4 regions of the Streptomyces sp. NBC_00414 genome follow, and region 3 is predicted to be linked to each of the others. Evidence: riboswitches for the same ligand, from Rfam matches in the RefSeq annotation. Region 3 holds a riboswitch; each other region holds the start of a gene.

The links. Region 3 has a riboswitch for cobalamin ahead of cobN (cobaltochelatase subunit CobN). Riboswitches for the same ligand answer to the same signal wherever they lie in the genome.
Region 1: another riboswitch for cobalamin. It lies ahead of OHS59_RS37360 (ABC transporter substrate-binding protein); the one in region 3 lies ahead of cobN (cobaltochelatase subunit CobN).
Region 2: another riboswitch for cobalamin. It lies ahead of OHS59_RS15910 (ribonucleoside-diphosphate reductase subunit alpha); the one in region 3 lies ahead of cobN (cobaltochelatase subunit CobN).
Region 4: another riboswitch for cobalamin. It lies ahead of OHS59_RS05370 (energy-coupling factor ABC transporter permease); the one in region 3 lies ahead of cobN (cobaltochelatase subunit CobN).

Annotation. Positions count from the first base shown of each region.
Region 1 covers NZ_CP107935.1:8,572,123-8,579,953, reverse strand. Annotated here, with positions in the region: gene OHS59_RS37365 (FecCD family ABC transporter permease) at 1-312, opposite strand, end outside; gene OHS59_RS37360 (ABC transporter substrate-binding protein) at 324-1,349, opposite strand; cobalamin riboswitch at 1,417-1,603, opposite strand; gene OHS59_RS37355 (CoA-binding protein) at 1,963-2,370, shown strand; gene OHS59_RS37350 (MHYT domain-containing protein) at 2,410-3,294, opposite strand; gene OHS59_RS37345 (VOC family protein) at 3,480-4,277, opposite strand; gene OHS59_RS37340 (ArsR/SmtB family transcription factor) at 4,472-4,831, opposite strand; gene OHS59_RS37335 (cation diffusion facilitator family transporter) at 4,960-6,108, shown strand; gene OHS59_RS37330 (YbaK/EbsC family protein) at 6,139-6,696, opposite strand; gene OHS59_RS37325 (helix-turn-helix domain-containing protein) at 6,773-7,345, opposite strand; gene OHS59_RS37320 (DMT family transporter) at 7,439-7,831, shown strand, end outside.
Region 2 covers NZ_CP107935.1:3,724,305-3,732,135, forward strand. Annotated here, with positions in the region: gene mctP (monocarboxylate uptake permease MctP) at 1-403, shown strand, start outside; gene OHS59_RS15900 (nucleoside hydrolase) at 622-1,611, shown strand; gene OHS59_RS15905 (GNAT family N-acetyltransferase) at 1,660-2,196, shown strand; cobalamin riboswitch at 2,271-2,430, shown strand; gene OHS59_RS15910 (ribonucleoside-diphosphate reductase subunit alpha) at 2,569-4,980, shown strand; gene OHS59_RS15915 (ribonucleotide-diphosphate reductase subunit beta) at 4,980-6,059, shown strand; gene OHS59_RS15920 (hypothetical protein) at 5,972-6,226, opposite strand; gene OHS59_RS15925 (helix-turn-helix domain-containing protein) at 6,320-7,285, shown strand; gene OHS59_RS15930 (bifunctional albaflavenone monooxygenase/terpene synthase) at 7,364-7,831, opposite strand, start outside.
Region 3 covers NZ_CP107935.1:955,849-963,679, reverse strand. Annotated here, with positions in the region: gene OHS59_RS04240 (cobalt-precorrin-5B (C(1))-methyltransferase) at 1-838, opposite strand, end outside; gene OHS59_RS04235 (cobalt-precorrin-6A reductase) at 857-1,600, shown strand; gene OHS59_RS04230 (precorrin-2 C(20)-methyltransferase) at 1,682-3,208, opposite strand; gene OHS59_RS04225 (precorrin-8X methylmutase) at 3,205-3,837, opposite strand; gene OHS59_RS04220 (cobalamin biosynthesis protein CobG) at 3,944-5,284, opposite strand; cobalamin riboswitch at 5,349-5,481, shown strand; gene cobN (cobaltochelatase subunit CobN) at 5,554-7,831, shown strand, end outside.
Region 4 covers NZ_CP107935.1:1,215,637-1,223,467, forward strand. Annotated here, with positions in the region: gene OHS59_RS05350 (GNAT family N-acetyltransferase) at 1-897, opposite strand, end outside; gene OHS59_RS05355 (hypothetical protein) at 1,405-2,124, shown strand; gene OHS59_RS05360 (cellulase family glycosylhydrolase) at 2,215-3,897, opposite strand; gene OHS59_RS05365 (nuclear transport factor 2 family protein) at 4,065-4,805, opposite strand; cobalamin riboswitch at 5,065-5,246, shown strand; gene OHS59_RS05370 (energy-coupling factor ABC transporter permease) at 5,277-5,999, shown strand; gene OHS59_RS05375 (energy-coupling factor ABC transporter substrate-binding protein) at 5,996-6,442, shown strand; gene cbiQ (cobalt ECF transporter T component CbiQ) at 6,449-7,198, shown strand; gene OHS59_RS05385 (energy-coupling factor ABC transporter ATP-binding protein) at 7,195-7,831, shown strand, end outside.

The DNA of each region.
Region 1 (7,831 bases), 7.6 Mb from region 3:
CACCCCGAGGACGAACGGGTCGGCGAGCGGGTTGCGCAGCAGGGACTGCATCACGGCGCCGCACACCGCGAGCCCGGCCCCGCAGACGGCGGCCAGCAGGGTGCGCGGCAGCCGCAGCTGCCAGACGATCCCGTCCCGGATGGGGCTCAGCTCCGTACTCCCCCAGCCGAGATGGGACGCGACCACGGACCAGACGTCGGCCACGCGGATGTCCGCCGGACCGATGGTGATCGCGACGGCTACGGATGCGACGAGCAGTGCCACACCGGCCGCGCACAGCAGCCCCACGCGCGGCCGTGTCGCCCCGCGCATCGCCTCGCGAGTCACCCGGCGAGCCCGAACTCCCGCAGGGCGGCGGCCACTTGTTCGACGCCCTCGACGGTGCGGATGGTCGGGTTCATGGCCTGCCCGCTGAGCAGGACGTACCGCTTCTTCCTGACGGCGGTCAAGTTCTTGGTGACCGGGTCGGACTCCAGGAACTCGATCTTCTTCTTCGCGGACTCGGCGGTCTGCGACTTGCGGGTCAGATCGCCGATCACGAGGACGTCGGGGTCGCGGTCGGCGACCGTCTCCCAGTTGATCTGGGGCCATTCCTCGTGGGTGTCGTCGAAGACGTTCTTCGCGTCGAACGCCCGGGTGATGATGCCGGGGGCGCCGCAGCAGCCCGCCATGTAGGGCGATTCGGAGTTGGCGAACCAGTAGAGGAGGGAGACGTCCGAGGCGTCGACGCCCGCGGTGGCCTTCTTCATGCGCTGCTTCAGCTCGGCGACGAGCTTGTCGCCCCGCTCCTGCACGCCGAACACCTCGGCCAGATCATGTATCTCGCCGTAGATCGCGTCGATACCGAGAGGCTTTTTGCGGGCGCCGTCGCCGTCTCCGGTGTTGTCCTTGCCCGCGCAGTCGGAGGGCGAGACGTACGCGGGTACGCCGAGCTTCTCGAACTGCTCCCGGGTGGCGACGCCTCCCTTGCCGAGCGTGGACTCGAACGAGGCGGCGACGAAGTCGGGGTCGGCGTCCAGGACCCGTTCGAAGGAAGGGTTGTTGTCGGCGATCCGCTTCACCTTCGCGTCGGCCTTCTCCAGGCCCTTCATGACCGGGTCGGTCCAGGTGGCGGTGCCGGCCATACGGTCGGCGAGGCCCAGCGAGAGCATGATCTCGGTGGTGCCCTGGTTGAGGGAGACGGCCCGCCGGGGCGGGGACTCCACGCGGACGGTGTGGCCGCAGTTGTCCAGGGTGACGGCGGCCTCGGAGGCCTTGCCGTCGGCGGGCGAGGCGCCGCCGCAGCCGGTCAACAGGATGACCCCGGAAATGAGCAGGGCGGCAGGGCGGGCGGGGCGTGCGATGGGCACGGAAGTTCCTCAGACGTCGAGGGCTCGAACGCGAAGCCCGGTCGTACGGTGCTCCCCCGCCGTCTCGGGACCACGGAGGCCGCCAGCAGGTCTTCGGACTCGGGTTCATCCGGACGAGGCGCCTTCCCGGACCGTCGATCCGGTCCAGTGGCCGATGCCACGCCCGTCACCCTCACCGCTGCGCGTCAGCTCCGGATTTCCACCGGATTCCCTGACCCACGTACATGGGTTCGACTGGCTTTCGCAAGCTATCACGGCGGCTTTCGGGGCCACTCGGCAGTGGCGCAGGGCTCCGGCTCCCGTCCCGCGGCAGCCGCACGGCTCCCCCGCAGCACCCATCGCACCCATCGCACGTCGCACCCATCGCCGAAGCAACGCAGAGTTTCTGTTGATCACCGCCGCGTCAGGGGCCCCCTTTCAGGGCACGGGAACTGCACACCGCCAGGGGCCCGGGGAACTGCGTGAACAACCCCCACCGGGCCGCACCCCGCCCAGGCCCGCAGCCCCACCCCCTCCCATGAACTGGACGGGGCGCCTGCCCGACGTCGGGAATCACCGGGCCACCCCCGCTGTTGTCGGGCCCAGACACACTCACACCCGCAGGAGGCCCACCGTGTACGGCGACCCGGCAACGATCCGCAAGATCCTCACCGAGAGCGGCGACACCTGGGCCGTCGTGGGCCTGTCGTCGAACGAACGCCGTGCCGCGTACGGCGTCGCGGACGTGCTCCAGCGCTACGGCAAGCGCGTGATCCCCGTCCACCCGAAGGCCGAGACGGTCCACGGGGAGAAGGGATACGCCTCCCTGGCGGACATTCCCTTCGAGGTCGACGTGGTCGACGTGTTCGTCAACAGCGACCTGGCCGGCGCCGTCGCCGACGAGGCCGTCGCCATCGGCGCCAAGGCCGTCTGGTACCAGCTCGGCGTGATCGACGAGGCCGCGTACCAGCGCACCCGCGCGGCCGGCCTCGACATGGTCATGGACCGCTGCCCGGCGATCGAGATCCCCCGCCTGGGCTGACCCGGATGGGCTGACCTTCCTGGGCCGTCCCGGCAGCGTTCACCCGTTGCGCCGCCCCGGCGCACCGGGCTCGTACGCGCGCCGGTCCGTCGCCTTCGGCGGGGCCTCGAACGCCGAGCCGGACCAGGCGGGCGGCTCCGTGCGCGGGCCGGGCCCCCGGCGGCGGGACGCGGTCCGGTTCCAGTCGCCGTCCCCGAGGACGAGCATCGGGTCGAACATCACCACCACTCCCGCGAGCGCCAGGAAGAGGACCGGGCCGATGAGCATCGGCAGCAGCAGCGAGTGGGCGGAGTCGCCCACGTCGGGCGAGCCGGCCGCACCGTGCAGGTGCACGCTGACGGCCGCCATGCCCGTGTAGTGCATACCGGTCACGGCGACGCCCATGACGAGGCTCGCCGCCAGGCTGGTCAGGAAGCCGCGGATCGCGACCGCCGCCCAGAGCGCGGCGGTCGCGGCGACGACGGCGATCAGGACGGAGAGCGCGACGGTACGGACCTCGTACCGCAGGCTGCCGTTGAGGCGAATGGCGGCCATGCCGATGTAGTGCATGGCCGCGACCCCGAGGCCGGTGAACGTGCCCGCGATGACCAGGGTCGTCGTGCTCGCACCGCGATAGCCGACGGCGAGGACGCCGATACCTACCACGGCTATCGCCACCGCGAGGCTGAGCACGGTCAGGCCGACGTCGTAGCGGATACGGCTCTCCTCGACCTGGAATCCGATCATGGCGATGAAATGCATGGTCCAGATCCCGCAGCCGATCGAAGCCGCCCCGAGCGCGAGCCAACCCGGTTTCCACGACTTGTCGTTGCGCAGGGAGCGGGTGATGCAACGCAGTCCCAGGGCGGCTCCCAGACAGGCCATCACATAAGCCGTGACCGGTGTGACCGTTCCATAGCTGAATCCGTCGACCGTACCTTGCATATGCCAACATCCCCCCGGAATACGACTGTTGCGGGGACAGATGTACGTGCCGTGACGGGGCGGCAGCAAGGGGTTTCGTGCAATTGACAGACAACCCGATTCTTTATCAGTCACTTCCGGTCATGAATAGGCTTCTTTGAGCCGGAAGGAATCATTCTGGTGGCGCGATCCGCCGGCCGCGGAACTCACGGCTGAGGCTTCGACGTCACCGTGAACTGCGCGCCGTCGGGATCCCGCAGCACCGCCTCCGTGGTGGTCGCGCCGTCCCGGACCGTGCCCCCGTGAGCCAGCGCCGCACGGACACAGGCCTCCACGTCCGGGACCGGGAAGTGGACCTGCCAGTGCGGCCGGATCGTGGGGTCGGGAGCGGCCTCCACCGCACCGGAGTGGATACGGGCCACCACGGCGCCGTCGCTGCGCAGGACCACCTCGTCCCCGTCGTAGTGCACCTCGCAGCAGCCGGGCCGCGAGGTCGCCCACTCCAGCACCTCGCCGTAGAACATCGCGGCGTCGAAGGCGTTGCGGGTGTGAAGCCTGAGGAAGGCGGGGGCGGCCCGCCGCCAGGTCTCCCAGCCGACGACGAGCTGGCCCTCCCAGATGCCGAAGACGGCTCCGTCGCGGTCCGCCAGCAGGGCCGCCCGGCCCGGCGGGAAGCCGATGGGCCCGACCGCCGTCGTGCCACCGCGCTCCTGGCCCCGGGCCACCGCCTCGTCGGCACTGTCCACGGCGAAGTACGGGGTCCAGGCGACTGCCATCTGCCACATCGTGGCCACGGCCGCGATGCCCGCGACGGGCACCCCGTCCGCGTAGGCGATCCGGAAGCGGTCCATCAGTGAGGTCGTCCGGAACCGCCAGCCCAGGACCGCCCGGTAGAAGGCCTCGGAGGTCTCCTGGTCGCGCGCCGTCAGGCTGACCCAGCACGGGGCGCCCGCCACCGAATGGCTGGAGACGACGTCGCTTCGGACTCTTGCGTCGCGGTTCATGGCAGTACCGTTCCTGAATCGTGCCGAGGGGTGTGGGCGGACGGCCGACGGCGCCGGAAGAACTCGCCGGGCCGTGCCGTGGTTCCGCCTCCTCAGCATCCCCCGGTCGCGCCTCCCCCGCCCGGAGGCAGGCTGGCTCTCACGCCCCGAGTACCCAGAGGCCGCACCCGAAACAGGACGGCGGACAGGACCGCTCAATCGTGCGCCGGCCTGTCGCTCAGCCGGTGGTCGGCCAGATTCAGCGCCTCGTCCACGACCCGGCGCAGATGCCCGTCCCGCAGCGAATAGATCACCCGGCGGCCCTCCTTGCGCGTGTTGACAAGGCCCGCCAGCCGCAGGCGGGCCAGGTGCTGGCTGACCGCCGGGCGGGCGGCGCCGCACCGCTCCGTCAGCGTCGTGACGTCCGCCTCGTCCTCGGCCAGAAAGTGCAGCAGGACGAGACGGGTGCGATCCCCCAGGAGGGCGAGAAGTTCGGCGGCCAGGGCGAACTGCTCCTCGCCCGGCGTGCGCGGATGCTCATCGTGCGCAGGTGACAGGTGCATGCGTGCGCTCATACGCACATAATGGCGCGGTGGGCCGGGCAAGTCCATCGAGTGACATCGGGGCCAGATCCGGGTCCAGGGCCCGGCCAGGTCCGGGTCCGGGTCCACCGAGCGCACCGGAGTCCCGGGAAGGGGAACGTGTGAGCACCGAGCAGGGCGGGCACCGGCACGACCACGGGTACGGGGATGGGGAGGACGGGTACGGGCATGATCACGCACCCGACCGGGCGCCCACGTCCGGCCACGCGCACGGCCGTCCCGGCCACGCGCACGGCTCGGGGCACCCGTCCCGGTCCGGGCACCCGCTCCGGCACAGGCTGACCCACCTCCTCACTCCGCATTCCCACGCGACCACCGACAAGGTCGACTCCGCCCTGGAGTCCTCGGCCCGGGGTGTCCGTACGCTCTGGATCTCGCTGGCCGTCCTCGGCGTGACCGCCGTGGCGCAGGCGGTCGTCGTCGCCGTCTCCGGCTCGGTGGCACTGCTCGGCGACACCGTGCACAACGCGGCGGACGCGCTCACCGCCGTACCGCTCGGCATCGCCTTCGTGCTGGGCCGGCGGGCCGCGACACGCCGCTTCACCTACGGCTACGGCCGGGCGGAGGACCTGGCCGGACTCGTGATCGTGCTGACGATCGCGGCCTCCGCGGTCTTCGCGGGCTGGACGGCGATCGACCGGCTGCTCGATCCGCGCCCCGTCGAGCATCTGCCGGTGGTCGCCGCGGCGGCCGTCATCGGCTTCGTGGGCAACGAGTGGGTGGCCCGCTACCGCATCCGCGTCGGCCGCGAGATCGGCTCGGCCGCGCTGGTCGCGGACGGACTGCACGCCCGGACGGACGGCTTCACCTCGCTCGCCGTGCTGCTGGGCGCGGGCGGCGCGGCGATCGGCTGGCAACTCGCCGACCCGGTGGTCGGGTTGGCGATCACGGCGGCCCTGCTGCTGGTGCTGCGTGACGCCGCGCGCGAGGTGTTCCGCCGGGTCATGGACGCGGTCGACCCGGCGCTCCTCGACTCGGCCGAGCGGGCACTGCGGGAGGTGCCGGGCGTGCACGGGATCGGTGAGCTGCGGCTGCGCTGGATCGGCCACCGGCTGCGCGCCGAGGTGGCCGTGGTCGTCGACGGGGAGGCGAGCGTACGGCAGGCCCACCGCGTGGCGGTCGCGGCCGAACACGCCCTGCTGCACGCCGTACCGGGCCTCACCGCGGCCCTGGTGCACGCCGACCCGTCACCCGCGCCCGGCGAGTCGGACCCGCATCTGGCGCTGGCCCACCACACGACGACGGGCTGACCCGGAGGCCGGGCGGAGGTCGGGCGGGGGTCAGGCGCCCCCGAGTCCCTCCAGGACCACGGCGTTCGGCAGCTCCGCGAAGGCCTTCCCGGGTACGAGCAGCTTTCCGCGCCGCCGGCCGCTGCCCACCAGCACGTACGGCAGGTCGACGACGGCCGAGTCCACCAACACCGGCCACTCGGCGGGCAGTCCGAGCGGGGTGATGCCGCCGTACTCCATGCCGGTCTCGCCGGTCGCCGTGTCCGTCGACGCGAACGACGCCTTGCGCGCGCCGAGTTGCCGCCGGACCACGCCGTTCACGTCGACGCGGGTGGCGGACAGCACCACGCACGCGGCGAGCGTGGTCTCCCCGCCGCGCTTGCCCGCGACGACCACGCAGTTCGCGGACCGGTCGAGGAGCTCCGGACCGTAGTGCTCCAGGAAGGTCGCGGTGTCGGCCCACTCCGGCTCGGTGTCGACGTACACGATCTGCTCGGCGGGGACGCTGCCGCGCCACTCGCGTACGGCGTCGGCGACCGGGCGGGTCAGCACGTCGAGGCGTTCGATGGCGGGCGTGGCGTCGTCGAAGTGTCCGATGGGTGCGCGCATGACGGCACGCTAACAGCCTCCCGGGCGGCTCCCGCCGGGGGCCTCGGGCAGCTGTGGACGGCCTCCCCGACGGCCCTCAGTGCACGCCGGGGACCGACACCGCCATGACCATTTCCACGGGTACGTCGCCCGCGTTGGCGTACGTGTGGGGGGTGTTGGCCTCGAAGGAGGCGCTCGCGCCCGCCGGTACGCGGTACTCCGCGCCGTCGACGGTGAGCGCGAGCTCGCCCTTGGTGACGTGCAGGAGTTCGACCGTGCCGGTGGGGTGCGGGTCCGAGGGGCTGCCCTCGCCCGGCATCAGCAGCCAGTCCCACATCTCCAGGGGGCCGGGCGCCTCGGTGCCCGCGAGGAGCCGGTTGTAGCTGCCGGCGTCGGTGTGCCAGAGCCGCACGGCCTGCTCCGCCGGGACGATGCGGACCTTGGGGCCCTGTTCGTAGTCGAGCAGGGTGGTGATGCTGATGCCGAGCGCGTCACCGATCTTGACGACGGTGCCGAGGCTGGGGTTGGTGCGGGCCTGCTCGATCTGGATGAGCATGCCGCGGCTCACCGCGGCGCGGGCGGCGAGAGCGTCGAGGGTGAAGCCGCGCTCGGTGCGCCAGCGTTTGACGTTGCGCGCCAGCGACTGGGTCAGGAGGTCGAGGTCCGACACATTCCGTCCAATATTCTGGATGACAGAGTTCAATTCACTGCACTACGGTGGGGTGCACCGGATTGTCCACCGAACTGTACTGCGAGGTACGTGATGACAGCACTGTTCGCCCTGGCCACCAGCTTCCTGTGGGGGCTGGCCGACTTCGGCGGCGGCTTGCTGACACGGCGTACTCCCGCACTGACGGTGGTGGTCGTCTCGCAGTCGATAGCCGCGGTGGTGCTCGGCGCGATCGTCGTCGTGACGGGCGCTTGGAGCGAGACCGGGCCGCGGCTGTGGTTCGCGGTGGCGGCGGGGTTTGTCGGACCTGTCGCGATGCTGGCCTTCTACAAGGCACTCGCGCTCGGCCCGATGGGCGTCGTCTCCCCGCTCGGCTCGCTCGGGGTCGCCGTGCCCGTGGGGGTCGGGCTCGTCCTCGGGGAGCGCCCCGGACCGGTGCAGTTCGCGGGCATCGCGGTCGCCGTCGCCGGAGTCGTACTGGCGGGC
Region 2 (7,831 bases), 2.8 Mb from region 3:
CATCAACTTCCAGCTGCTGGGCGGCATCTGGATCCTGCAGACCTTCCCGGCGCTGGTCGGCGGCCTGTTCACCCGCTGGTTCCACCGGTGGGCGCTGCTCGCGGGCTGGGCGGTCGGCATGGTGTACGGCACGCTCGCCGCGTACGGGGTGGCTTCGCCTTCGCAGAAGCACTTCGGTGGGTCGTCGAAGGAGATTCCCGGGATCGGGGAGATCGGGTACATCGGGCTCACGGCGTTCGTGCTGAACGTGGTGGTGACGGTGGTGATGACGTTCGTGCTGAAGGCCGTCAACGCACCCGAGGGCGTCGACGAGACCTCTGCCGAGGACTACACGGCGGACGCGGGCGACAAGGGAGTCCAGGTCGAGCTGCCGCCTGCGACGGCGGGCACGGCCGGCCACTAGGGCCGTACTCGGGGGCCGGCCCCCGAACCCCCGCTCCTCAAACGCCGGAGGGGCTGAGATCTCGCCGGACGGGCGTATGTCTTTCAGCCCGTCCGGCGTTTGAGGACAACGGGGGCGAGGGGGCGCAGCCCCCATGCGGTGACGATGGGGGTCCCCCCGGTCGAGCGAAGCCGAGACTGGGGGAGGGTAGGGGCGACGGGGGCGGATAACCTGGACCGGTGACCCCACGCGCGCCCATCGTCCTCGACAGCGACCCCGGTATCGACGACGCCGTAGCCCTCCAGTACCTCCTGGGCACAGGCCTGTGGGACCTGAAGGCCTACACCTCCGCGGGCGGCAACCTCCCCGCCGAGCAGACCTACCTCAACGCCCGCGCCCTCGCACGAGCGATGCGCATCGACGCCGACGTCCCCGTGCACCGCGGTGCGGGCCGCCCCCTGACCCGCCTCCCCTACCGCGTCGCCGCCGACTTCCACGGCCCCTCGGGCCTCGGCGACGAGACGCTGCCCGACTCGACCGCCGCGCACCCGACGGAGTCCTCCGCGCAGGCGCTGCTGCGGCTCTCCCGGGAGTACGAGGGCGAGCTGACGGTGTGCGCCACGGGCCCCCTCACCAACATCGCGATCGCGCTCCTGGAGGACCCCGGATTCGCCCGGCGCGTCGGCAGGTTCGTGTTCATGGGCGGCGCCGCGCGGGTGCCCGGGAACATCACCCCGGTCGCCGAGTTCAACATGTGGGCCGACCCGGACGCCGCCGAGCTGGTCCTGTCCTCCGGCATCCCGTTCACGATGGTCGACCTGGACGCCTCGCACCAATGGCTGTTCAGGCCCGCCGACCTCGCGGCCCTGGAGGCGGCGGGCCCCGGCACCGCGCTCGCCGCCAGACTGCTGCGGGTCTACATGGACGCGTACCGGCGCAGTGGCGGGGACGGCACCTGTCCGCTGCACGATCCGCTCGCCGTCGGCGTGTGCGCGGACGAGTCGTTCGTGACGCTCGCGGAGGGCGCGGTCATCGTCGAGTCCGCCGCCGAACTCACCCGCGGCCAGACCGTGTTCGTGCCCTCGGCGGCGGGGCGGATCTACTATCCCGAGTCGCCGGCCCTGACCGCACGGGCCCGCCTCACCGGCCGGGTGGCGCTGGGTCCTGGCCCGCGCGACTTCACGAAGGATTTCGTCTCGACGCTGCAGTTGTGGCCGAGCGCGGGCTGAGAGCCACCCGAACCACCCGAGCCACCGGCACACTGCACACTGCTCAGCATGGACATCGTGATCAGACGGGCGGAGCCCGGGGAGTACACCGCGCTGGGAGAGATCACCGCGCAGGCCTATCTCGGGGACGGGCTGCTCGACTTCGGGGAGAGCGACGAGTACCTCGGCGAGCTGCGGAACGTGGCGAAGCGGGCCGCCGCCGCCGACGTACTGGTGGCCGTCGAGGACGTGGAGGGCGGCGGCGGGGCGGGCGTGCGGGGGCGGCTTCTCGGCGGGGTGACCTTCGTGCCGGCAGGCGGTCCCATGGCCGAGGTCTCGCGCGACGGCGAGGCCGAGATCCGGATGCTGGCGGTCTCGAAGGACGCCCGCGGCAGGGGCGTGGGCACCGCCCTCGTGCGCGCCTGCGTCGACCGCGCACGGGCCACGGACGGCTGCGGGGCCGTCGTGCTGTCCACCCAGCGCACCATGCACAGCGCCCACCGGATCTACGAGCGCCTCGGCTTCACCCGCGATCCGGCCCGGGACTGGAACCCCGTCCCGCACCTGGACGACATCATGCTCCTCAGCTATGAGTTGACGCTCTGACACGCTCCGCTACCCCTCCCGGAGTCGACACGACACAAGATGTGGGGGTGCTTCCGGAGCCCGGCACAAGATGTATGCTCATGCTCGCTGTCGTCGCAGGGGAATCCGGTGCGAATCCGGAACTGTCCCGCAACGGTGTACTTATACGCGCATATACGCATGCCCATATGTCCGCATGCTCGTATATCGCGTACAGGAGTCAGTCCGAGGACCTGCCGACAGCGCGCCTGGACCGTCCGGTCCGGGTGCATGACGTCCGGGCCTCGTGGAGTGGGCCGGTGGACGCGGAGTACCGCTGCCCAGAGCGTGTACCCCCGTGTGCTCCGAATCCCCCTCCCCGCGGGCCCCGTGCCGAGCGAGGGAGAGCCCTACGTGACCATCGCGCCAGCCGATCCGGTCTCCGCGACAGCGACCCGGGAGCAGCAGGACAGGGCCGAGGCAGACGGACCGGGAACCGCGTTGCTGCGGATCCTGACCGACTTCACCGCCGACCTCCCCGGTGCCGACCCCGGCCGGGTCGCCGCCGCCGCGTTGCGCGGCCGGTCCGCCGCCGCGGACACGGCCGAGCTGCGTGAGCTGGCCACGGAGTCGGCCGCAGGGCTCATCTCCGAGGACCCGGTCTACTCGAAGCTGGCCGCCCGCCTGCTGACCGTCGGCATCGCCGAGGAGGCCGCCTCACAGGGTGTGCGCTCCTTCTCCGAGTCGGTCGCCGTCGGCCACCGCGAGGGCCTGATCGCCGACCGCACGGCAGCGTTCGTACGCCTGCACGCGGCCCGGCTCGACGCGCTGATCGACCTGGCGGGCGACGACCGCTTCGGCTACTTCGGCCTGCGAACCCTGCACAGCCGGTACCTGCTGCGGCACCCGATCACGCGGTCCGTCATCGAGACGCCCCAGCACTTCATGCTGCGGGTGGCGAGCGGTCTCGCCGAGGACGACACCACGCGCGCCCTCGACGAAGTGGCCTCCCTGTACCGGCTGATGAGCCGCCTCGACTACCTGCCCTCCTCCCCCACGCTCTTCAACTCCGGTACGCGCCACCCCCAGATGTCGTCCTGCTACCTCCTCGACTCCCCGCTGGACGAGCTGGACTCCATCTACGACCGCTATCACCAGGTGGCCCGCCTCTCCAAGCACGCGGGCGGCATCGGCCTCTCGTACTCCCGGATCCGTTCGCGCGGTTCGCTGATCCGCGGCACGAACGGGCACTCGAACGGCATCGTCCCGTTCCTGAAGACCCTCGACGCCTCGGTCGCCGCGGTGAACCAGGGCGGCCGGCGCAAGGGCGCCGCCGCCGTCTACCTGGAGACCTGGCACTCCGACATCGAGGAGTTCCTTGAGCTGCGCGACAACACCGGTGAGGACGCCCGGCGTACGCACAACCTGAACCTCGCGCACTGGATCCCGGACGAGTTCATGCGCCGGGTGAACGAGAACCGCGACTGGTCGCTGTTCTCGCCCTCGGACGTGCCCGAGCTGGTCGACCTGTGGGGCGACGAGTTCGACGCCGCGTACCGCAGGGCCGAGGAGCAGGGGCTCGCGAAGAGGACCATCCCGGCCCGTGACCTGTACGGCCGCATGATGCGCACCCTGGCGCAGACCGGCAACGGCTGGATGACCTTCAAGGACGCCGCCAACCGCACGGCCAACCAGACGGCGCTGCCCGGCCACACGGTCCACTCCTCGAACCTGTGCACCGAGATCCTGGAGGTCACGGACGACGGGGAGACCGCGGTCTGCAACCTCGGGTCGGTCAACCTGGGCGCTTTCGTGGACGCCGACGCGCAGGACATCGACTGGGAGCGGCTCGACGCGACCGTCCGTACCGCCGTGACCTTCCTCGACCGGGTCGTCGACATCAACTTCTACCCGACCGAGCAGGCGGGCCGCTCCAACTCCAAGTGGCGTCCGGTGGGCCTCGGCGCCATGGGTCTGCAGGACGTCTTCTTCAAGCTGCGGCTGCCGTTCGACTCCCCTCAGGCCCGTGCCCTCTCCACCCGGATCGCCGAGCGGATCATGCTCGCCTCGTACGAGGCGTCCGCGGACCTCGCCGAGCGCAACGGCCCGCTGCCCGCCTGGGAGAAGACCCGTACGGCCCAGGGTGTGCTGCATCCGGACCACTACGACGTCGAGCTGAACTGGCCGGAGCGCTGGGCCGCCCTGCGGGAGCGGATCGCCGCCGTGGGTATGCGCAACTCGCTGCTGCTCGCCATCGCCCCGACCGCCACCATCGCGTCCATCGCGGGCGTGTACGAGTGCATCGAGCCGCAGGTCTCCAACCTGTTCAAGCGCGAGACGCTGTCGGGCGAGTTCCTCCAGGTGAACTCCTACCTGGTGGCCGAGCTGAAGAAGCTCGGCGTGTGGGACGCGCAGACCCGGGAGGCGCTGCGCGAGTCGGGCGGCTCGGTGCAGGGCTTCACCTGGGTCCCGCAGGACGTGCGCGACCTCTACCGCACGGCGTGGGAGATCCCGCAGCGCGGCCTGATCGACATGGCCGCAGCCCGGACCCCGTTCCTGGACCAGGCCCAGTCGCTGAACCTGTTCCTGGAGACGCCGACCATCGGCAAGCTCTCCTCGATGTACGCGTACGCCTGGAAGTCGGGGCTGAAGACGACGTACTACCTGCGCTCACGCCCGGCGACCCGGATCGCCCGCGCCGCCCAGGCCCAGAGCCCACAGGTCCAGGCGCGGCCCGAGACGACCATTCCCGTCCAGCAGACCGCCGACCCCGACGCGGTCGCCTGCTCCCTTGAGAACCCCGAGTCCTGCGAGGCCTGCCAGTAATGACCACCGCACCCGAGACGGCCGCCGAGACCGGCACGACCGACAACGCCGAGAACACCGAGAAGAGTGAGAAGACCGAGAAGAACCTTCTCGATCCCGGCTTCGAGCTGACCCTGCGTCCCATGCGCTACCCGGACTTCTACGAGCGCTACCGGGACGCGATCAAGAACACCTGGACCGTCGAGGAGGTCGACCTCCACTCGGACGTCTCCGACCTCGCGAAGCTGTCACCCGGTGAGCAGCACATGATCGGCCGGCTGGTCGCGTTCTTCGCTACCGGCGACTCGATCGTGTCGAACAACCTGGTCCTGACGCTCTACAAGCACATCAACTCCCCCGAGGCGCGGCTCTATCTGAGCCGTCAGCTCTTCGAGGAGGCCGTGCACGTCCAGTTCTATCTGACGCTGCTCGACACCTATCTGCCCGATCCGGCGGACCGGGCGGCGGCCTTCGACGCCGTCGAGAGCATCCCGTCCATCCGGGAGAAGGCCGAGTTCTGCTTCAAGTGGATGGACTCGGTGGAGAAGCTGGACCGGCTGGAGACGAAGGCCGACAGGCGCCGCTTCCTGCTGAACCTCATCTGCTTCGCCGCGTGCATCGAGGGCCTGTTCTTCTACGGTGCCTTCGCGTACGTCTACTGGTTCCGCAGCCGGGGCCTGCTGCACGGCCTGGCGACCGGCACCAACTGGGTGTTCCGCGACGAGACGATGCACATGAGCTTCGCCTTCGAGGTCGTGGACACCGTCCGCAAGGAGGAGCCGGAGCTCTTCGACGACGAGCTCCGGCAGCAGGTGACCGACATGATGCGCGAGGCGGTCGAGGCCGAGCTGCAGTTCGGGCGTGACCTGTGCGGTGAGGGCCTGCCGGGCATGAACACCGAGTCGATGCGGCAGTACCTGGAGTGCGTGGCCGACCAGCGGCTGCAGCGCCTCGGCCTCGCCCCGGTGTACGGCTCCGAGAACCCCTTCTCGTTCATGGAGCTGCAGGGGGTTCAGGAGCTGACCAACTTCTTCGAGCGCCGGCCCTCGGCGTACCAGGTGGCCGTGGAGGGGACGGTCGACCTCGACGAGGACTTCTGATCCCGTGAGGGGCCCCGCTCCTTCGCGGGGCCCTGCTCGGCCTCCCTGAGCTGACGGTCGACGCGCCGGTCGCGGACGATGCCGAACACCGCGGGGAGGACGAGCAGGACGAGGATTCCGAGGACGAAGAGCATTCCGATCAGGCCTTCCAGCTGTGTCGTATTCATAGACACCACTGTCGCGCCGAATACTCCTTACCGTGAGTGGCAGGACTGCCGTACACCCTCGATTTCCTGCCAGATCGGGTGCACACTGTCAGCATGCTGACCAACGTGGCCGCCGTCCTGCTCGACGGCGTGCATCCCTTCGAACTCGGCGTCGTGTGCGAGGTCTTCGGCCTCGACCGCAGCGACGAGGGCCTGCCGGTGTACGACTTCGCGGTCGCCTCGGCCGAGGGTCCGACCCTCGCCACCCACGTCCCGGGCTTCACGCTCTCCACCCCGTACGGTCTCGACCGGCTGGAGGAGGCCGACCTGATCGTCGTGCCCGCCGGGAGCCACTACATCGGGCGCACCTACCCGCCCGCGCTGCTGGACACCCTCGTCAGGGCCGCCGACCGGGGCACCAAGGTGCTCAGTGTCTGCTCGGGGGTCTTCGTGCTCGGCGCCGCCGGCCTGCTCGACGGGCGGCGCTGCGCGGTCCACTGGCGGCACGCCGAGACACTGGCCCAGCGCCACCCGCTCGCGAAGGTCGAACCGGACGTGCTGTACGTGGACGAGGACCCGGTGATCACCTCGGCGGGCACCGCCTCCGGCATCGACGCCTGTCTGCACATCGTCCGCAAGGAGCAGGGCCCGGAGGTCGCCAACAGCATCGCGCGCCGCATGATCGTGCCTCCGCACCGCGACGGCGGCCAGGCCCAGTACATCGAGCGCCCGCTGCCGCGCTCGACGTGCGACACGGTCGGCGCGGTGCTCGTCTGGATGGAGGCCCACCTCGACGAGGAGGTGACCGTCGAGCAGCTGGCCGCCCGCGCGCACATGTCGCCGCGCACCTTCGCGCGGCGCTTCCAGCAGGAGACGGGGACCACTCCGTACCGCTGGCTGCTGCGTCAACGGGTGCTGCTGGCACAGGAGTTGCTGGAGGCCACGGACGAGACGATGGACTTCATCGCGGACCGCACGGGGTTCGGGACGGCGGCCGCGCTGCGCCATCAGTTCGTCCGCTCGCTGGGTACGACACCGAACGCGTACCGGCGCACGTTCAGGGGCCCGCAGGCCGCCTGAACGTGCGCCGGGAGCGGTCAGCGCGGTACGCCCGCGCTCACCTCGGTACGAGCACACTCACCTCGGTACGAGCCGCGCTCACCTCGGTACGGCCCTCAGCAGCAGCCGGTGCGGTCGCAGCGTGATGCCGACGCGGGTGGTGTCGTTCGACTCCGACACCTGCTCCAGGCGCCAGCGCGAGGCCACCGCCGCCGTGACGAGGCCGAGCTGGGCCATCGAGAAGTGGTCGCTCGGGCACTTCCGGTTGCCCACACTGAACGGACTCATCGCATACTTCGGCACGTCCTTGGCACGTTCCGGAAGCCAGCGATCGGGATCGAACTCCAGACTTCCGTCGTACGAACGCGCATCGCGCTGTATCGCGTACGGGCTGTAGACGATGTCGGCCCCGGCCGGAATGCGATACCCGCCGAGTGCGGTTTCGGTCACCGCCCGGCGCGTCAATATCCATACGGCGGGACGCAACCGCATGGCCTCGACGACGACATTGTTCGTGTGGGACAGCTTCCGTACGTCCTCGAATGCGACCGGGCGGTCACCCGCGAC
Region 3 (7,831 bases):
GGTCGACGGGATGCCGGCGTACGTACTTCAGCACCGCGCCCGCGAAGTCACCCATGTCGAGCAGCGCGTCCTCGGGGAGCCGGTACTCGGCGACGACCGTCTTCTCCGACGTCGACCCGGTGCACCCGGCGACATGCGTACGCCCCGCCGCCCGGGCCACGTCCACGCCCCGCCGGATCGAGTCGATCCACGCCGAGCACGAGTACGGCACCACGATGCCGGTGGTGCCGAGGATGGACAGACCGCCGAGGATGCCGAGCCGCGGGTTCCAGGTGGAGCGGGCGATCTCCTCGCCGTGGTCGACGGAGACGGTGATCTCGACATCGCCTGTACCGCCGTGCCGGTCCGCCACCTCGGCCACGTGTTCGCTCATCATCCGCCGGGGGACCGGGTTGACGGCGGGTTCGCCGACGGCCAGCGGCAGACCGGGGCGGGTGACCGTGCCCACACCCGAACCCGCCTTGAAGACGACTCCCGCGCCCGCCGGCAGCCGCCGGACCGTGGCCCGGATCAGCGCGCCGTGCGTGACATCGGGGTCGTCGCCCGCGTCCTTCACGATCCCCACCATCGCGTACGCGTCCGTCAGCTCCTCGGCCGCGAGCGCGAACGACGGTGTCTGCCCCCTGGGCAGCGTGATGGTCACCGGGTCGGGAAACTCCCCGGTCAGCAGCGCGGTGTACGCGGCCGTGGTGGCCGCGGTCGCACAGGCACCGGTGGTCCAGCCGGGCCGCAGCCCGGTGTGCTTGAGTTGGGCGCCGCGGCCACCCTTCGCCTCGCCGTCGCCCGGCGACACGGCCTCGCGTCCAGCCTCGCCGGCACCCTGCACTTCGCTGTTCATGAACGGACCCGGATCTCCATGCACGTACTGATTCTCGGCGGAACGACCGAAGCCCGGCAGCTCGCCGGGCTACTGCACGGTACCCCCGGCCTGACACTGACGAGTTCCCTGGCCGGGCGGGTCGCCAGCCCCCGGCTGCCTCCGGGTGAGGTCCGCGTCGGCGGATTCGGCGGGGTGGACGGGATGACCGCGTGGCTGCGCGAGCACGCGGTGGACGTGCTCATCGACGCCACCCACCCCTTCGCCGGAACGATCAGCTTCAACGCGGCGGACGCGGCCACCACCGCCCATGTTCCCCTGCTCGCGCTGCGCCGCCCCGGCTGGGTCCCGGTCGAGGGCGACGTCTGGCACGGGACCGGCTCCCTGGCGGAGGCCGCGGAGCTGCTGCCCGCTCTCGGGCAACGGGTGTTCCTCACCACCGGCCGCATGGGCCTGTCCGCGTTCGCGCACCTGGACGCCCTGTGGTTCCTCGTACGGTCGGTCGACGTGCCCGAGCCCCCGTGCCCGGCCCGCATGGAGGTGCTGCTCGACCGGGGCCCCTTCACCCTCGACGGCGAACGCGAACTACTGCGCCGCCACCACATCGACGTCGTCGTGACCAAGGACAGCGGAGGCGTCGCCACGGCACCGAAACTGACGGCCGCCCGGGAGGCGGGCATTCCGGTGCTCGTGATCCGCAGACCACCAACCCCGCAGGGCATCCCCGTGGCCGCCGACCCGGAGTCGGCGGCCCACTGGATCACGAGGAGGCACGCCTCGTAAGGGGCGCGGGGAACTGCGCACCCAGCCACGACGCACCCGCGGCCAACACACCGCACTCAGCCGGTGGCGCCGCCGCACGGCTCACTCCTCCGGATACCGCCGAGGCGTCCAGACGATCTCCTCGTCACCACCCCGCCGCACGGCGACCCGCGTCTGCGAGGACCCGACCAGCAGAACCGTACGCATGTCGACCTCGGCCGGATCGAGATCGCCGAGCCGCACGACCCGTACACGCTCACCCGCACCGCCCACGTCCCGTGCGACCACGACCGGCGTGTCCGGGGCCCGGTGCTCAAGCAGCAGCTCGCGCGCCTTGCCCACCTGCCAGGTGCGGCTCTGTGAACCGGGGTTGTAGAGGGCCAGCACCAGATCCGCCGAGGCCGCCGCGCGCAGCCGTTCGGCGATGACCTCCCACGGCTTGAGCCGGTCGGACAGGGAGATGGTCGCGTAGTCGTGGCCGAGCGGAGCACCCGCGCGGGCGGCGGCGGCGTTGGCCGCGGTCACCCCCGGCAGCACCCGCACCGGCACGTCCGCGTACTCCTTCTGCGAGGCGGCCTCCAGCACGGCCGTCGCCATCGCGAAGACGCCGGGGTCGCCACCGGAGACGACGGCCACCCGCCGTCCCCGCTGCGCCAGTTGGAGCGCGAACTCGGCGCGCTCGGCCTCCACCCGGTTGTCCGAGCCGTGCCGGAGCTGCCCGGCCCGCCGCGGCACCCGGTCGAGGTACGTGGTGTAGCCGACCAGGTCGTCCGCGGCGGCGAGGGCGCCCCGCGTCTCCGGGGTCAGCCACAGCGGTCCGGCGGGCCCGGTGCCGACCACGACCACCTCGCCCTGCTCCCGCGCCGGCCGCTCGGCGTCGACCCGGCTGGGCAGTACGGCCACCGAGAAGTACGGCACCGACTCCGGGTCCACGTCGGCAAGTTCGGCGACGCGCTCCCCGTTCATGGTGGCCCGCTCGACGTACCGGGCCTCGCCCAGCCGTCCCGAACTCTCCAGCGCGCGCCGCACCTTGGGGAACGTGCGGCCCAGCTTCATCACCACGGCCACGTCCGTCGCGGCGAGCCGCGCGGTCAGCTCCTCCTCGGGCAGTGTGCCCGGCAGGATGGTCAGCACCTCCTCGCCCTCGGCGAGCGGGGTACCGAGCCGGGCCGCGGCGGCGGACACGGACGTGACACCGGGGACGACCTCGGTGTCGTAACGGTCGACGAGCCGCTTGTGCATGTGCATGTACGAGCCGTAGAACATCGGGTCGCCCTCGGCGAGGACCGCGACCGTGCGCCCCGCGTCCAGATGCGCGGCGAGCCTGGCCGACGCCTCGGCGTAGAACTCGTCCATGGCGCCCTGGTAGCCGCCCGGGTGATCGGTGGTCTCCACCGTCAGCGGGTAGACCAGCGGCTCCTCGATGTGGTCGGCACGTATGTGCTCGGCCGCGATCGAGCGGGCGATGGACCGCCCGTGCCGGGCACTGTGGAAGGCGATCACGTCCGACTCGCCGATGACCTGTACGGCCCGCACGGTCATCAGGGACGGGTCACCGGGGCCGAGACCGACCCCGTACAGCTTGCCGCTCCTGGCGCTCTTGCCGTTTTCGCCGTTCTCGCCGTTCACTCTTCCTCGCTCGCGATCGCGTTGAGAGCGGAGGCGGCCAGGGCGCTGCCCCCGCGACGGCCGCGTACGACCAGGTGTTCCAGACCGGACGGGTGCTCGGCCAGTGCGTCCTTGGACTCGGCCGCGCCGATGAAGCCGACCGGGACGCCGATGATCGCGGCGGGACGGGGCGCACCCTCCTCGATCATCTCCAGGAGGCGGAAGAGCGCGGTCGGGGCGTTGCCGATGGCGACCACGGAACCCTCAAGACGGTCGCGCCACAGTTCCAGCGCGGCGGCGCTGCGCGTGGTGCCCAGCTTCGCCGCCAGCTCGGGAACGGCCGGGTCGGACAGCGTGCAGAGCACGTCGTTGTCGGCGGGCAGCCGCTTGCGGGTCACACCGGACGCCACCATCTGGACGTCGCAGAAGATCGGCGCACCGGCGCGCAGGGCCTCGCGGGCCCGCGCCACCACGTCCGGCGTGAAGGCGAGGTCGCGTACGAGGTCGACCATTCCGCAGGCGTGGATCATCCGGACGGCGACCTGGCTGACGTCGGCGGGCAGCGCCGCGAGGTCCGCCTCCGCGCGGATCGTTGCGAAGGACCGGCGGTAGATCGCCGCGCCGTCCTTCTCGTAGTCGTACGTGGTCACGGTGTTCTCTCACTGCTCTCGGTCGTCATACGGCTCAGGCTCAGGCTCATACGCAGGTTCGTGCTCGTGCTCGTATTCGTGCTTGTGCTCGTATTCGTGCTCAGGCTCATGGAGTGATCGCCGTCAGGGCGGCGGCGAGCTGGGAAGGGTCGTCCAGGGGGACCGTGCGCGGTTCGCCGCCGGGTACCTCGACGGACAGCCGGTAGCCGCCCTCCGGGGCGGCGACGACATCGATCCGCTCGCCTCGGGGGTGCCCGCAACGGCGCTCGCATCCGGACCAGTACAGAGGGAGGCCGCGGGGGCCGACCGCACCGAGCGTGCCGGTCGCGTCCGCCCGTACGTCGGCCCGGGACTTGGCGCAGCCCGGCCGGCCGATGCAGGCGCCGACACGCAGCCAGGGCGAGTCGGGGTCGGTGACGAGGCCGACGGCGGCGAGGCGGGCCAGCGACTCGGCCCCCTGCGCGGCGCTCGCTCCCGGAGTGGGAAGAACCACACCGCGCCACGGGGTCAGCCGCAGCTCACAGGTGGTGGTCCGCGTCAACTCCCGCCACTGGGGAGCCGAGAGGCGGCCCAGCGGAATGTGCACGGACAGCGCGTCGCCGACCGCTCCCGGCAGCGGGCCCTCGGTGCGGGCTGTTTCCCGCACCTGCCTCTCGTGGCTGATGTTCTCCGCTGTGAGACGACGACCGACCGCCGCGGTCAACTCGTCGTCGGCGAGCGCCAGCTCGGCCACCCGCCAGGCGCGTGCCCCACTCGCCCGCTCAGCCTCCAGAAACGCTTCCGCAGCCGCCATGGCGGCCCGCGGCGCGTCCTCGGCGGACACGTGAAGGGCCAGGTCGGACGCCCCGAGACCGAGCTGCGCACCGCCGTCCGCCACCGCCCGGAGCGTCACGTCGGCGTCGAGTCCGGCGAGGTCCCCGCGCCCGTCGTCGAGCGCGAACAGGAACCGTCCCGACAGTGCCTGCGCCGCCTCGCTCGCACACAACACGGCGTCGAGGGCCGACAGCCACGGCCGTATGTCCCGCAGCCCCCGTCCGTCCGGCCCTTGTCCGTCCAGACCCCGTCCGTCCATGCCTCCTCCGTCGAGACCTGACAGCGGGGAGGCGACGATGTTGCGCACCCGCTCGTGTCCCCGTGAGGGCAGCAGCCCGGCGGAGGTCAGCAACTCGGCCAGTTCGGCTCCGCATCCGTCAGCCAGCCCGCGCACCTGTACGTTGCCGCGCGAGGTGAGATGCAAGTCACCGTCGCCCAGCCGCTGAGTGGCGTCGGCGAGCGCCTCGGCCTGGCTGAGAGTCAGCACACCGCCCGGAATCCGGACCCGGGCCAGCGCCCCGTCGTCCGCCGCGTGCAGCCGCAGGGTCCCCGGGCAGGCGTCACCGCGGTCCCGTGAGACCGCTGTGGCCTGGGACGATGGACGGAGGGCAGCCGAGGACATGGCGGCGAGCATACCTACGTTCCCGCAGGCTGTATGCCCCGCCCTTTTCCCCCGGCCCTTACTATCTCTATCGGTGGATCATCCGATCCGCCACCGCCACAACGGCGGCAGGGGAGGAAGCCGGTGCGAAGCCGGCGCGGTCCCGCCACTGTGAGCCCGGCCAGAGAATCCGGGTGAGCCAGGAACTCCCTTTCCCCAGCTCACGAGTTCGCGCGTGAGCACGGGGAGACCCATGTCCACCACCGCCCGGGGCGCGGACCCCGAGGAAGGCCCGACGCCACATGATCCTTCTGCTGTCGACGTCCGACACCGACCTGCTCAGCGCTCGCGCGGCCGATGGTCCGGTGTCCTACCGGTTCGCCAACCCGTCCCGCCTCGACATCGACGGCCTCCCCGCCCTCCTGGACGGCGTCGACCTGGTCGTCGTACGTCTCCTCGGCGGTCTGCGCGCCTGGGAGGACGGCCTCGACCTGCTGCTCGCCGACGGCCGCCCGGTCGTCGTCCTCACCGGCGAACAGGCCCCCGACGCCCAGCTGATGGCCGCCTCCACCGTGCCCATCGGTATCGCCGCCGAGGCCCACGCCTACCTCGCCCACGGCGGCCCGGCCAACCTCGACCAGCTTGCCCGCTTCCTCTCCGACACGGTCCTGCTGACCGGCCACGGCTTCGATCCGCCCGCGCCCGCACCGACCTGGGGCCCGCTGGAGCGCGCGGGCCGTGCGGCCGACGGCGCCCCGACGATTGCCGTGCTCTACTACCGGGCCCACCACATGAGCGGCAACACGGCGTTCATCGGAGCCCTGTGCGACGCCGTCGAGGACGCGGGCGGCCGTCCCCTCCCTCTGTACGTCGCCTCGCTGCGCGCTCCCGAGCCGGAGCTGATCGAGGAGCTGCGGGCGGCCGACGCGATCGTCACCACCGTTCTCGCGGCCGGCGGCACCAAGCCCGCCGAGGCCTCCGCGGGCGGCGACGACGAGTCCTGGGACGCGGGCGCCCTCACCGGCCTGGACATCCCGATCCTCCAGGCCCTGTGCCTGACCGGCTCACGGACCGCCTGGGAGGAGAGCGACGAGGGCGTCTCACCGCTGGACGCGGCGAGCCAGATCGCGGTGCCGGAGTTCGACGGCCGCCTGATCACCGTGCCGTTCTCCTTCAAGGAGATCGACGAGGACGGCCTCCCGGCGTACGTCGCCGACCCCGAGCGCGCGGCCCGGGTGGCCGGGATCGCCGTACGCCACGCCCGCCTCAGGCACATCCCGGCCGCCGAGAAGCGCCTGGCCCTGGTCCTGTCCGCGTACCCGACCAAGCACTCCCGGATCGGGAACGCCGTCGGCCTCGACACCCCCGCCAGCGCCGTCGCGATCCTGCGCCGACTCCTCGACGAGGGCTACGACTTCGGGCCCGCGCAGGACATCCCCGGACTGGTCTCCGGGGACGGCGACGAGCTGATCCGCGCGCTCATCGAGGCGGGCGGCCACGACCAGGACTGGCTCACCGAGGAGCAACTGGCGCGCAACCCGGTCCGTATCCCGGCCGCCGACTACAAGCGCTGGTACGCGACCCTGCCCGCCTCCCTGCGCACCGCCGTCGAGCAGCACTGGGGACCGGCGCCCGGCGAGATGTTCGTCGACCGCAGCGGCAACCCGGAGGGCGACATCGTGCTCGCGGCCCTGCGCCGCGGGAACCTGCTGATCCTCATCCAGCCGCCGCGCGGCTTCGGCGAGAACCCGATCGCGATCTACCACGACCCCGATCTGCCGCCCTCGCACCACTACCTCGCCGCGTACCGCTGGATCGCCGCCGCACACGCGGACGGCGGCTTCGGCGCGGACGCGATGATCCACCTCGGCAAGCACGGCAACCTGGAATGGCTGCCCGGCAAGAACGCGGGCCTGTCCGCCGCCTGCGGTCCCGACGCCGCGCTGGGGGACATCCCCCTCGTGTACCCGTTCCTCGTGAACGACCCGGGTGAGGGCACGCAGGCCAAGCGCCGCGTGCACGCCACGCTCGTCGACCACCTGGTCCCGCCGATGGCCCGCGCCGAGTCCTACGGGGACATCGCGCGCCTGGAGCAACTGCTCGACGAGCACGCCCAGATCGCCGCCATGGACCCGGCGAAGCTGCCCGCGATCCGCGCCCAGATCTGGACCCTCATCCAGGCCGCCAAGCTCGACCACGACCTCGGCCTGGAGGACCGCCCCGAGGACGACGGCTTCGACGACTTCCTGCTCCATGTCGACGGCTGGCTGTGCGAGATCAAGGACGCCCAGATCCGCGACGGCCTGCACGTCCTCGGCAACCCGCCGAAGGGCGCGGACCGCGTCAACCTCGTCCTCGCCATCCTCCGCGCCCGCCAGATCTGGGGCGGCTCCTCCGCCCTGCCCGGCCTGCGTGAGGCCCTCGGCCTGGACGAGTCGGCCGCGACCCGCACCACCGCCGACGAGGCCGAGGCCAAGGCCCGCGCCCTGGTCCAGGCGATGGACGACGCCGACTGGGACCCGGCCGCCGTCCCCACAGACCAGGGCGAACAGGTCGCCGCCATCCTGGAGTTCGCCGCCC
Region 4 (7,831 bases), 260 kb from region 3:
CTTGTCGCCCCGGCCCAGATCCAGGATCCGTACGCCCCGCCGGCCCGCCGCCTCCGCCATCCTGAGGTGCATGACCAAGCCGGGTGAGTAGTAGCGCAGTTCGGGGTCGTACGCGGTGAACCAGGCCGCGAACACCGTGCGCGATCTCGGGCCGAAATGTGCGGCCACCGGCCGGTCGCCCGCGTACACCACGGAGAGGATGCCGGTGAAGTGCTCCTCACGGACGTGGAACAGGTGATCCACCGCGCTCACGATCCAGGGCCGCGCGAACCGGTCCATCCGTGACGTCCTGCGGTACTGGGCGGACTTCCACCGCATGAGCGTGCGCAGCATCGCGGGATCGCGCTCGTCGAAGACGAACCGCATCTCGCCCAGATCGCGCCCCAGGCGGCGCTCCTTCTTCAGCGTCGTCTTGGCCAGCCCGGGGTACGCGCCGCGCAGCCACTCCGCGTAGGTGCCGTCACCGACCTTGAGGTCGATCACCGGTGACGGATACGTCCCCGTGACATAGCGGCTGAACGGCTTCTGTTCCTCGACGAGGTGGTCGAACTCGAAGACGGACAGCCCACAGGCACGCAGCAGTTCGCGGGTGTCCCAGGTGAATCCGGGCCGGTGCACGAGGGCCTGACAGTCCGACAGACCGAGACCGATGGCCCGCCCCACCCCGAAGGAGTTGCGCTCGTACGGGAAGAAGCCCACGGCCTCTCCCCCCTCGCGCAGGACCGCCACCCGCGCGCCGCCGCGGTGGGCGCCGATACCGGCCGCGAACTCCGGTGAGAGGAAGGGGTTGGCGTAGTCGGGTGACGCGTCCGCCGCTCGATGCCAGTCCCGGCGCAGGGCATCGCTCAGCGACTCGGGTCTGTGGATGTCTATGTCCACCTCACTGATTGACCGCATGGACGATCGCCCCCCATTTCCCCCTTGGACGCGGCGTCCGCGTCCCTGCGCTTCCTCGGCCGACTCCCCGTGCACGCCGACGAAGCGCACGTTCCCCGGCCTGCGACTCGACCGGAGTATTCGCGAGGCTCAAACGTCGCGAAACAGTACGCAGCCTGTCAAGGGTGTCGGCCGTAACGAAAGAGGTGCGGATCGGGTGCCCCGCCGACCACTGCGTCCGCCCCTCGCGTCCGACGACCGCGCCGACCGCGTCGACCTCGGCAAGAGGCCGGCAGAACCGGTCGGGCAGTTCGTACAGTCACCTTGAAGGTTGAATTCGAGACATGGCTTCACGCGAGTGGTCAGGTGTCTCTCGCACACCTCGCCGCCTGCGTCTTTGCGGCCCACAGCGGCATGTCAGGGGCCATGTGACGGCAAGGACGGTGCTGACAACTCCGGGATCATGGCCTGATGATGCGAGTAGCATCCGGCCCCAGCACCACACGATGACGAGGAAAGGTAACTGCCATGTCCGAAGTCGAATCGGCCGCCACGGAGCTCAAGACCCAGTACGCCGCCCAGGTGTCTGCGGACCTCGAACGCAACACCAAGGAGCAGGAACGTATCAGCGCCGAAGTGGCGGCGCTGCAGGAGCAGTTGAGTGCACTGGAGCACGACCAGACCCTGCTGGCGGAACTGCAGCGGGCATTGGGTGGTGACACCAAGGGCGGCTCGGCGTCCGCGCCTTCGGTACCGCGGCAGGCCACGGCGGGCGGCCGGAAGAAGGCCACCGCCACGAAGGCGGCCCCGAAGTCCGCGCCGAAGTCGATCGCCAGGCCCACCGGCGCGAAGGCCACCTCGACGGCCACCGCCAAGTCGGCCTCGAAGTCCGCCGTTTCGAAGCCCGCGGCCAAGCCCGCCGCCAAGTCCGCCGCGGTCAAGACCGATGCGGCCAAGGCCGACGCCTCGAAGCCGGCCGCGGTGAAGCCCACCCTGGTCGAGCTCATTCGTGAGCACCTCGGCCGGCAGTCCGAGCCGCGTTCGTCCGCGGAGGTCGCCACCGCGCTGGCGGAGGCCCACCCCGAGCGCGAGATCAAGCCCAAGGTCGTCCGCACGACAGTGGAAGGACTCGTCGCCAAGGGCCAGGTCCAGCGCACCAAGCAGGGGTCGTCCGTCTTCTACACGACGTCCAAGGCCGCTCCGGCCGACACCCCCGTGGAAGAGGCCGCTCCGGCCACCACCGCCTGACTGTCATCCGGCGCCCGCCCGGCCGACGGGGCGCGGTGACCCCGCCGGCCAGTGGTTGCCGGTCAGCGGCTTCCGATCGCTGAGTGTCTGTCAGGCGGTGGCGCAGGTGGCGCCGTTGAGGGTGAATGCGGTCGGGGCCGCGTTCACGGCACCCTTGTTGGCGGTGAAGCCGACGGTGACCGAGCCGCTCGCGGGGATGGTGGCGGTGTACGAGGCGTTGGCGACGCTCACCGTGGCACCGCTCTGGGTCGGTGTTCCGCCCCACATGTTGGAGACGGTCTGGCCGTCGGCGAAGGCGAAGACCAGCTTCCAGCCGCTGATCGCCGAGGTGCCCGTGTTGCGGACGGTGATCTCGCCCTGGAAGCCGCCCGGCCACTCGTTGGTCACCCGGTAGCCGACGGAGCAGCTCGTGCCGGGTGTGCTGCCGCCGTCGGCGGTGGTGACGTTCACCGTGGCCGAGCGGGGCGAGCGGTTCCCGGCCGCGTCACGTGCGTGGACGGCGAAGGTGTACGCCGTGTTCGCGGTGAGTCCGGTCACGGTGGTGGTGTTGGTGGTGGACGCGGCGACGGTGGTCTCGGTGCTTCCGCTGACGCGGACGATGTCGTAGGCGGTGACGCCGACGTTGTCGGTGGCGGCGGTCCAGGTGAGGGTCACCGACGTGGCCGCAACGGCGGAGGCCCTGGGGGTACCGGGAGCGGTCGGGGCCTGGGTGTCACCCGGGTTTCCGCCGCCGTAGACGGTGGCTTCCTCGGACGTCTGGGCTATGCCGTTGGCGCCGTTGAAGATGCGTTGGCCCCAGGAGCTGAGCTGTGTGGGGTCGAAGCCGATCGCGAGGTCCAGGATCGGGTCGGTGTTGCCGCTCCAGGACCAGGCGAGGTAGCCCAGCCTGAGCTGCTGCGCCGTGGCCATCATGGTGTCCTCGTCGGGGTCGCCCCACTGGTCGGCCGGGCCGCCGAACTCGCCGATGAGGATGGGCAGTCCGGCGTCGACGAAGGCGTTCAGGTAGTCGGTGATCTCCGCCGCGGTGTCGAAGACGCTGTACATGTGGATCGAGAAGATCAGGTTGCCGGTGGTGTCGGCGTCGTACACGGCCTGGGCGTTGGCACGCATGACTCCTTGCCAGTCCTGGCCCCAGTTGGGCGCGTCCACCATGATGGTGTGCTCGAACCCGGCGGCGCGCAGCTTCTTGACGGCGGCGATCGTGGGGTCGGTCCAGCCCGCGGGATCGGTGTTGCCCCAGGGCTCGTTGCCGATGTTGACGATGACGTAGTTCTCCTGGCCGGTGAGCACGCTCTTCAGGCCGATCCAGTAGTCGGCCGCATGGTCGAGCGTGCCGGCCGCGGCGTCCTCGCCGTAGCCGGTGGTGTCGTGCACCTCCAGTACGCAGATCAGCCGGTTGGCCTTGCACTGGGCGATGACGGCAGCCACGTCCTCCGGACTGTTCCTGCTCCACCGGTGGCCGTCGGAGAGGACGACCCGGACGGTGTTGGCGCCGAGCGCCTTGACGTCGGCCAGCGACTGCGTCTCACCCGGGTACCAGGTGTGGGCGTGGTTGACGCCGCGCATGACGAAGTCGTTGCCGTTGCCTTCGAGCAGGCGGCCGTCGTCGATATGGAGGCCGGTCGCGAGGGCGCCTGGCGATTCGCCGGGCAGTTGGGCATGCGCGGTGGTCGGCACCAGGGCACCGAGAACGACGAGCCCGAGAAAGGCGGCCAGCCCGGCCAGCAGCATGCTGACGTGGCTCTTTCGTGTCGTGCTTCTTGCTCTTCTCACTGCGACTCCAGGAAGTGAGCGCCAAGAAACGTGAGTTTCGGGAAAGTGGGAGCGCTCCCATAGAGTCATCTTGCCAGGAGCACGTCAAGACTTGGCGCACGCTCCGGCACGTACCGGATGTTCTGGAGGGGCCTCTGGGGCTTCCGGGGAAGCCCCTCCAGAGCCCGTCAGACCCCCATGGCTCCGGGCACCCCGGTGTCGAAGGGAACGGACGTGTGCTGGTGGACGATCAGCCAGCGGTCGCCCGTCAGGCGGTAGCCGGTGGTCACCCGCGCCGTGGTGTCCAGCGCGTCACCGCTGACCGGCGTGGCGCGGATCCGCACGAGCGCGTGGCTGAAGGCGATGCTCTCGTCGACCCGGACCTGGAATTCGAGCACCTCGCGCTCCACCGGTCCCGACAACGTCGAGAACCACACCTCCTCGGCCTTGCGGAGGGCATCGATCCCGCGCTGTTCCAGACCGCTCACCGGGTGGAACACCTCGACGTCCGGCGCGTAACAGGCCATCGCCCGGTCGAAGTCCCGCTCCCTCCCGGCAGTTGTCAGCTCCGCGTCGAGGCGGCGGATCTCCCCCTCCGCGTCCTCGTCGTCCCAGAACGCGCGCACCTCCATGGCCCCGAGGGCCGCCACCGGATGCTTCACGGCCGCCTCGACGGCCTCCTCCAGACTGTCGCACTCAAGGATGTCGAACCCGGCCACGTACTCCTTCGTCTCCGCGAACGGCCCGTCGCTGCGCAGCACTTCACCGCCGCGTACGCGCACGGTCACCGCGTCGGCCGGGGGGCGCAGCCGGTGGCCGTGCAGCCGTACACCGCGTCGCACGCTCAGCTCCTCCACCCATGGTTCGACGGGTGCCATGTCCGAGGCGTCGGCGGTGTCGTCGCCGCAGACCAGCAGCATGTACTTCATGTTTCCTCCCGGTGTTCCTGAGATCCCTGTACCCGACCGACGAACCGGGCGGAGCCGAATCGACACCCCCGCAGCATCTCTTGTGCATCCGTGGTCACAGAAGGCGGCGCCCGGGCGGGGCGCGGCCTCTTCCGGGAACTGCCGACCCGTGAACAGGGCGCCTGAACAGGCGCTCCCGTCGCTCCGGAGGAACCGGCGCGCGCTGCGTGAGCACTCTCACGCCCCCCGAGGGCCGCTTGTCACCACCCCGGTACGCGCACTACTGTCACGACGCCTTGGTGCTCGGGAAATCGGTGTGATGCCGGTGCGGCCCTCGCCACTGTGATCGGGAAGTCCGGCTCCGGCCCTCACGGGCAGCCACTGGGTCCTCGGACCCGGGAAGGCGGAGCACGGGTGGTGTTACCCGTAAGCCAGGAGACCGGCCAAGGCGCGTCAACCATCCACGAGGTGCTGGAGAGGGTCTGCTGAACCATGCACATAGCCGAGGGTTTCCTTCCTCCCGGCCACGCGGTCGCCTGGGGCGTCGCGTCGGCGCCGTTCGTCGTCCACGGAGTCCGGTCGCTCACCCGTGAGGTCCGTGAACACCCCGAGAGCACACTCCTCATCGGGGCGTCGGGTGCCTTCACCTTCGTTCTCTCCGCGCTGAAACTGCCGTCGGTGACCGGGAGCTGCTCGCACCCCACCGGCACCGGACTCGGCGCCATCCTGTTCCGGCCGCCGATCATGGCGGTCCTGGGCACCATCACCCTGCTCTTCCAGGCACTGCTGCTCGCGCACGGCGGGCTCACCACGCTCGGCGCCAACGTCTTCTCGATGGCGATCGTCGGGCCGTGGGCCGGCTACGCGGTCTACCGGCTGCTCCGGCGGTTCGACGTGCCGCTGATGGTCGCGGTGTTCTTCGCCGCGTTCGTCGCCGACCTGTCCACCTACTGCGTCACGAGCGTGCAGCTGGCGCTCGCGTTCCCCGACCCGAGCAGCGGATTCCTGGGCGCGCTCGGCAAGTTCGGCTCCATCTTCGCCGTCACCCAGATCCCGCTCGCGGTGAGCGAGGGGCTTCTCACGGTGTTCGTGATGCGGCTGCTGGTGCAGTCGAGCAAGGGCGAACTGACCCGGCTGGGCGTGTTCCTCGCCAAGGGGCAGTCCCGGACCGGGACGACCGGGACCACGGAGACGACCGAGGCGGTGGCCCGATGAGCCGTAACGCGAAGATCAACGCCCTGCTGCTGCTCGTCGTGGCCGCGCTCGCCGTACTGCCGCTGGCCTTCGGCATGGGCGATCACAAGAAGGAGCCGTTCACGGGCGCCGACGCGGAGGCGGAGACCGCGATCACCGAGATCGAGCCGGACTACGAGCCGTGGTTCTCACCCCTGTACGAGCCGCCGTCCGGTGAGATCGAGTCGGCGCTGTTCGCCCTCCAGGCAGCCCTCGGCGCGGGCGTCCTCGCCTACTACTTCGGCCTGCGCAGGGGCAGGCGCCAGGGCGAACTGCGTGTCCTGGCCCAGCGGGAGGACGGCCAGGACGCCGCGCCCGGAACGAGTCAGGATCCCGTGCCCGGCACAACCTCGGACGCAGACTCAGACGCGGCTGCGGGGAGCACGTCCGGCGGCACCGGTGGGTCCTCCGTCGGACGGACCTGAGTCTTCGTGCTGCCGATCGACGCGGCGGCGCACAGCAGTCGCTGGCGCCGCCGCCATCCCGTGGACAAAGCCGTGCTCGGTCTCGGCCTGACCGTACTGGCGATCTCTCTCCCGCCCTGGCCGGGCGCCGCTCTTGTCCTGGTCACCGCCCTCACCCTGCTGCTGGGCCCGGCCGCGGTACCCGGGCGCCGGCTCTGGCGCGCCTACCGGGTGCCGCTGGGCTTCTGCGTGACCGGAGCACTCCCCCTGCTCCTCCAGGTCGGCGGCCCCGAAGGGTTCGTGACCCTGGCCGACGGTGGGGCGGTGCGCGCCGGTGAACTGCTGCTGCGTACCTCCGCCGCCTCCCTCGGCGTCCTGCTGTTCGCGTTCACCACTCCGATGTCCGACCTGCTGCCCCGGCTGGTGAACGCCGGAGTGCCCGCACCGGTCGTGGACGTCGCGATGGTCACGTACCGGATGAGCTTCCTGCTTCTCGACTCCGTACGCCGTGTCCGGGAGGCGCAGGCCGCGCGGCTCGGGCACACCACGCGGGCCGCCACCTGGCGTTCGCTGGCCGGGCTCGGCGCCACCGCCTTCGTCCGGGCCTTCGACCGGGCGACCCGACTGCAGGCCGGGCTCGCCGGGCGCGGTTACGACGGCACCCTGCGCGTCCTGGTCCCGGAGGCCCGGATCTCCGCGCGCTTCACACTCGCCGCCGTCGCGCTGCTCGCGGCGGTGGCCGCACTCACCCTCGTACTGGAAAGGCCGCTGCGATGAGCGAGCCCGTGCTGGTCGCCCTGCGGGGCGCGTCCTACGCGTACGAGGACGGCCCGACCGTGCTCAGCGGCCTCGACTTCGAGGTGCGCGCGGGGCGTGCGCTCGCCCTGCTCGGCCGCAACGGCAGCGGCAAGACCACGCTGATGCGCCTGCTCAGCGGCGGACTGCGGCCGCACGTGGGGCAGTTGACCGTCGAGGACCGCCCGGTCCGGTACGACCGCAAAGGCCTGACCCTGCTGCGCACGACCGTCCAGCTGGTGGTCCAGGACCCGGACGACCAGCTCTTCGCCGCGTCCGTCGGCCAGGACGTGTCGTTCGGCCCGCTCAATCTCGGCCTGCCCGACACCGAGGTACGGGCCCGGGTGGACGAGGCGCTCGCCGCACTGGACATCACGGCCCTGGCCGACCGGCCCACCCATCTGCTCTCCTACGGGCAGCGCAAGCGGACCGCGATCGCGGGCGCCGTGGCGATGCGGCCACGTGTCCTGATCCTCGACGAACCGACCGCGGGGCTCGACCCGGACGGTCAGGAACGGCTGCTCGCGACCCTCGACGGGCTGCGCGAGAGCGGTACCACCGTGGTGATGGCGACGCACGACGTGGACCTCGCCCTGCGCTGGGCCGACGACGCGG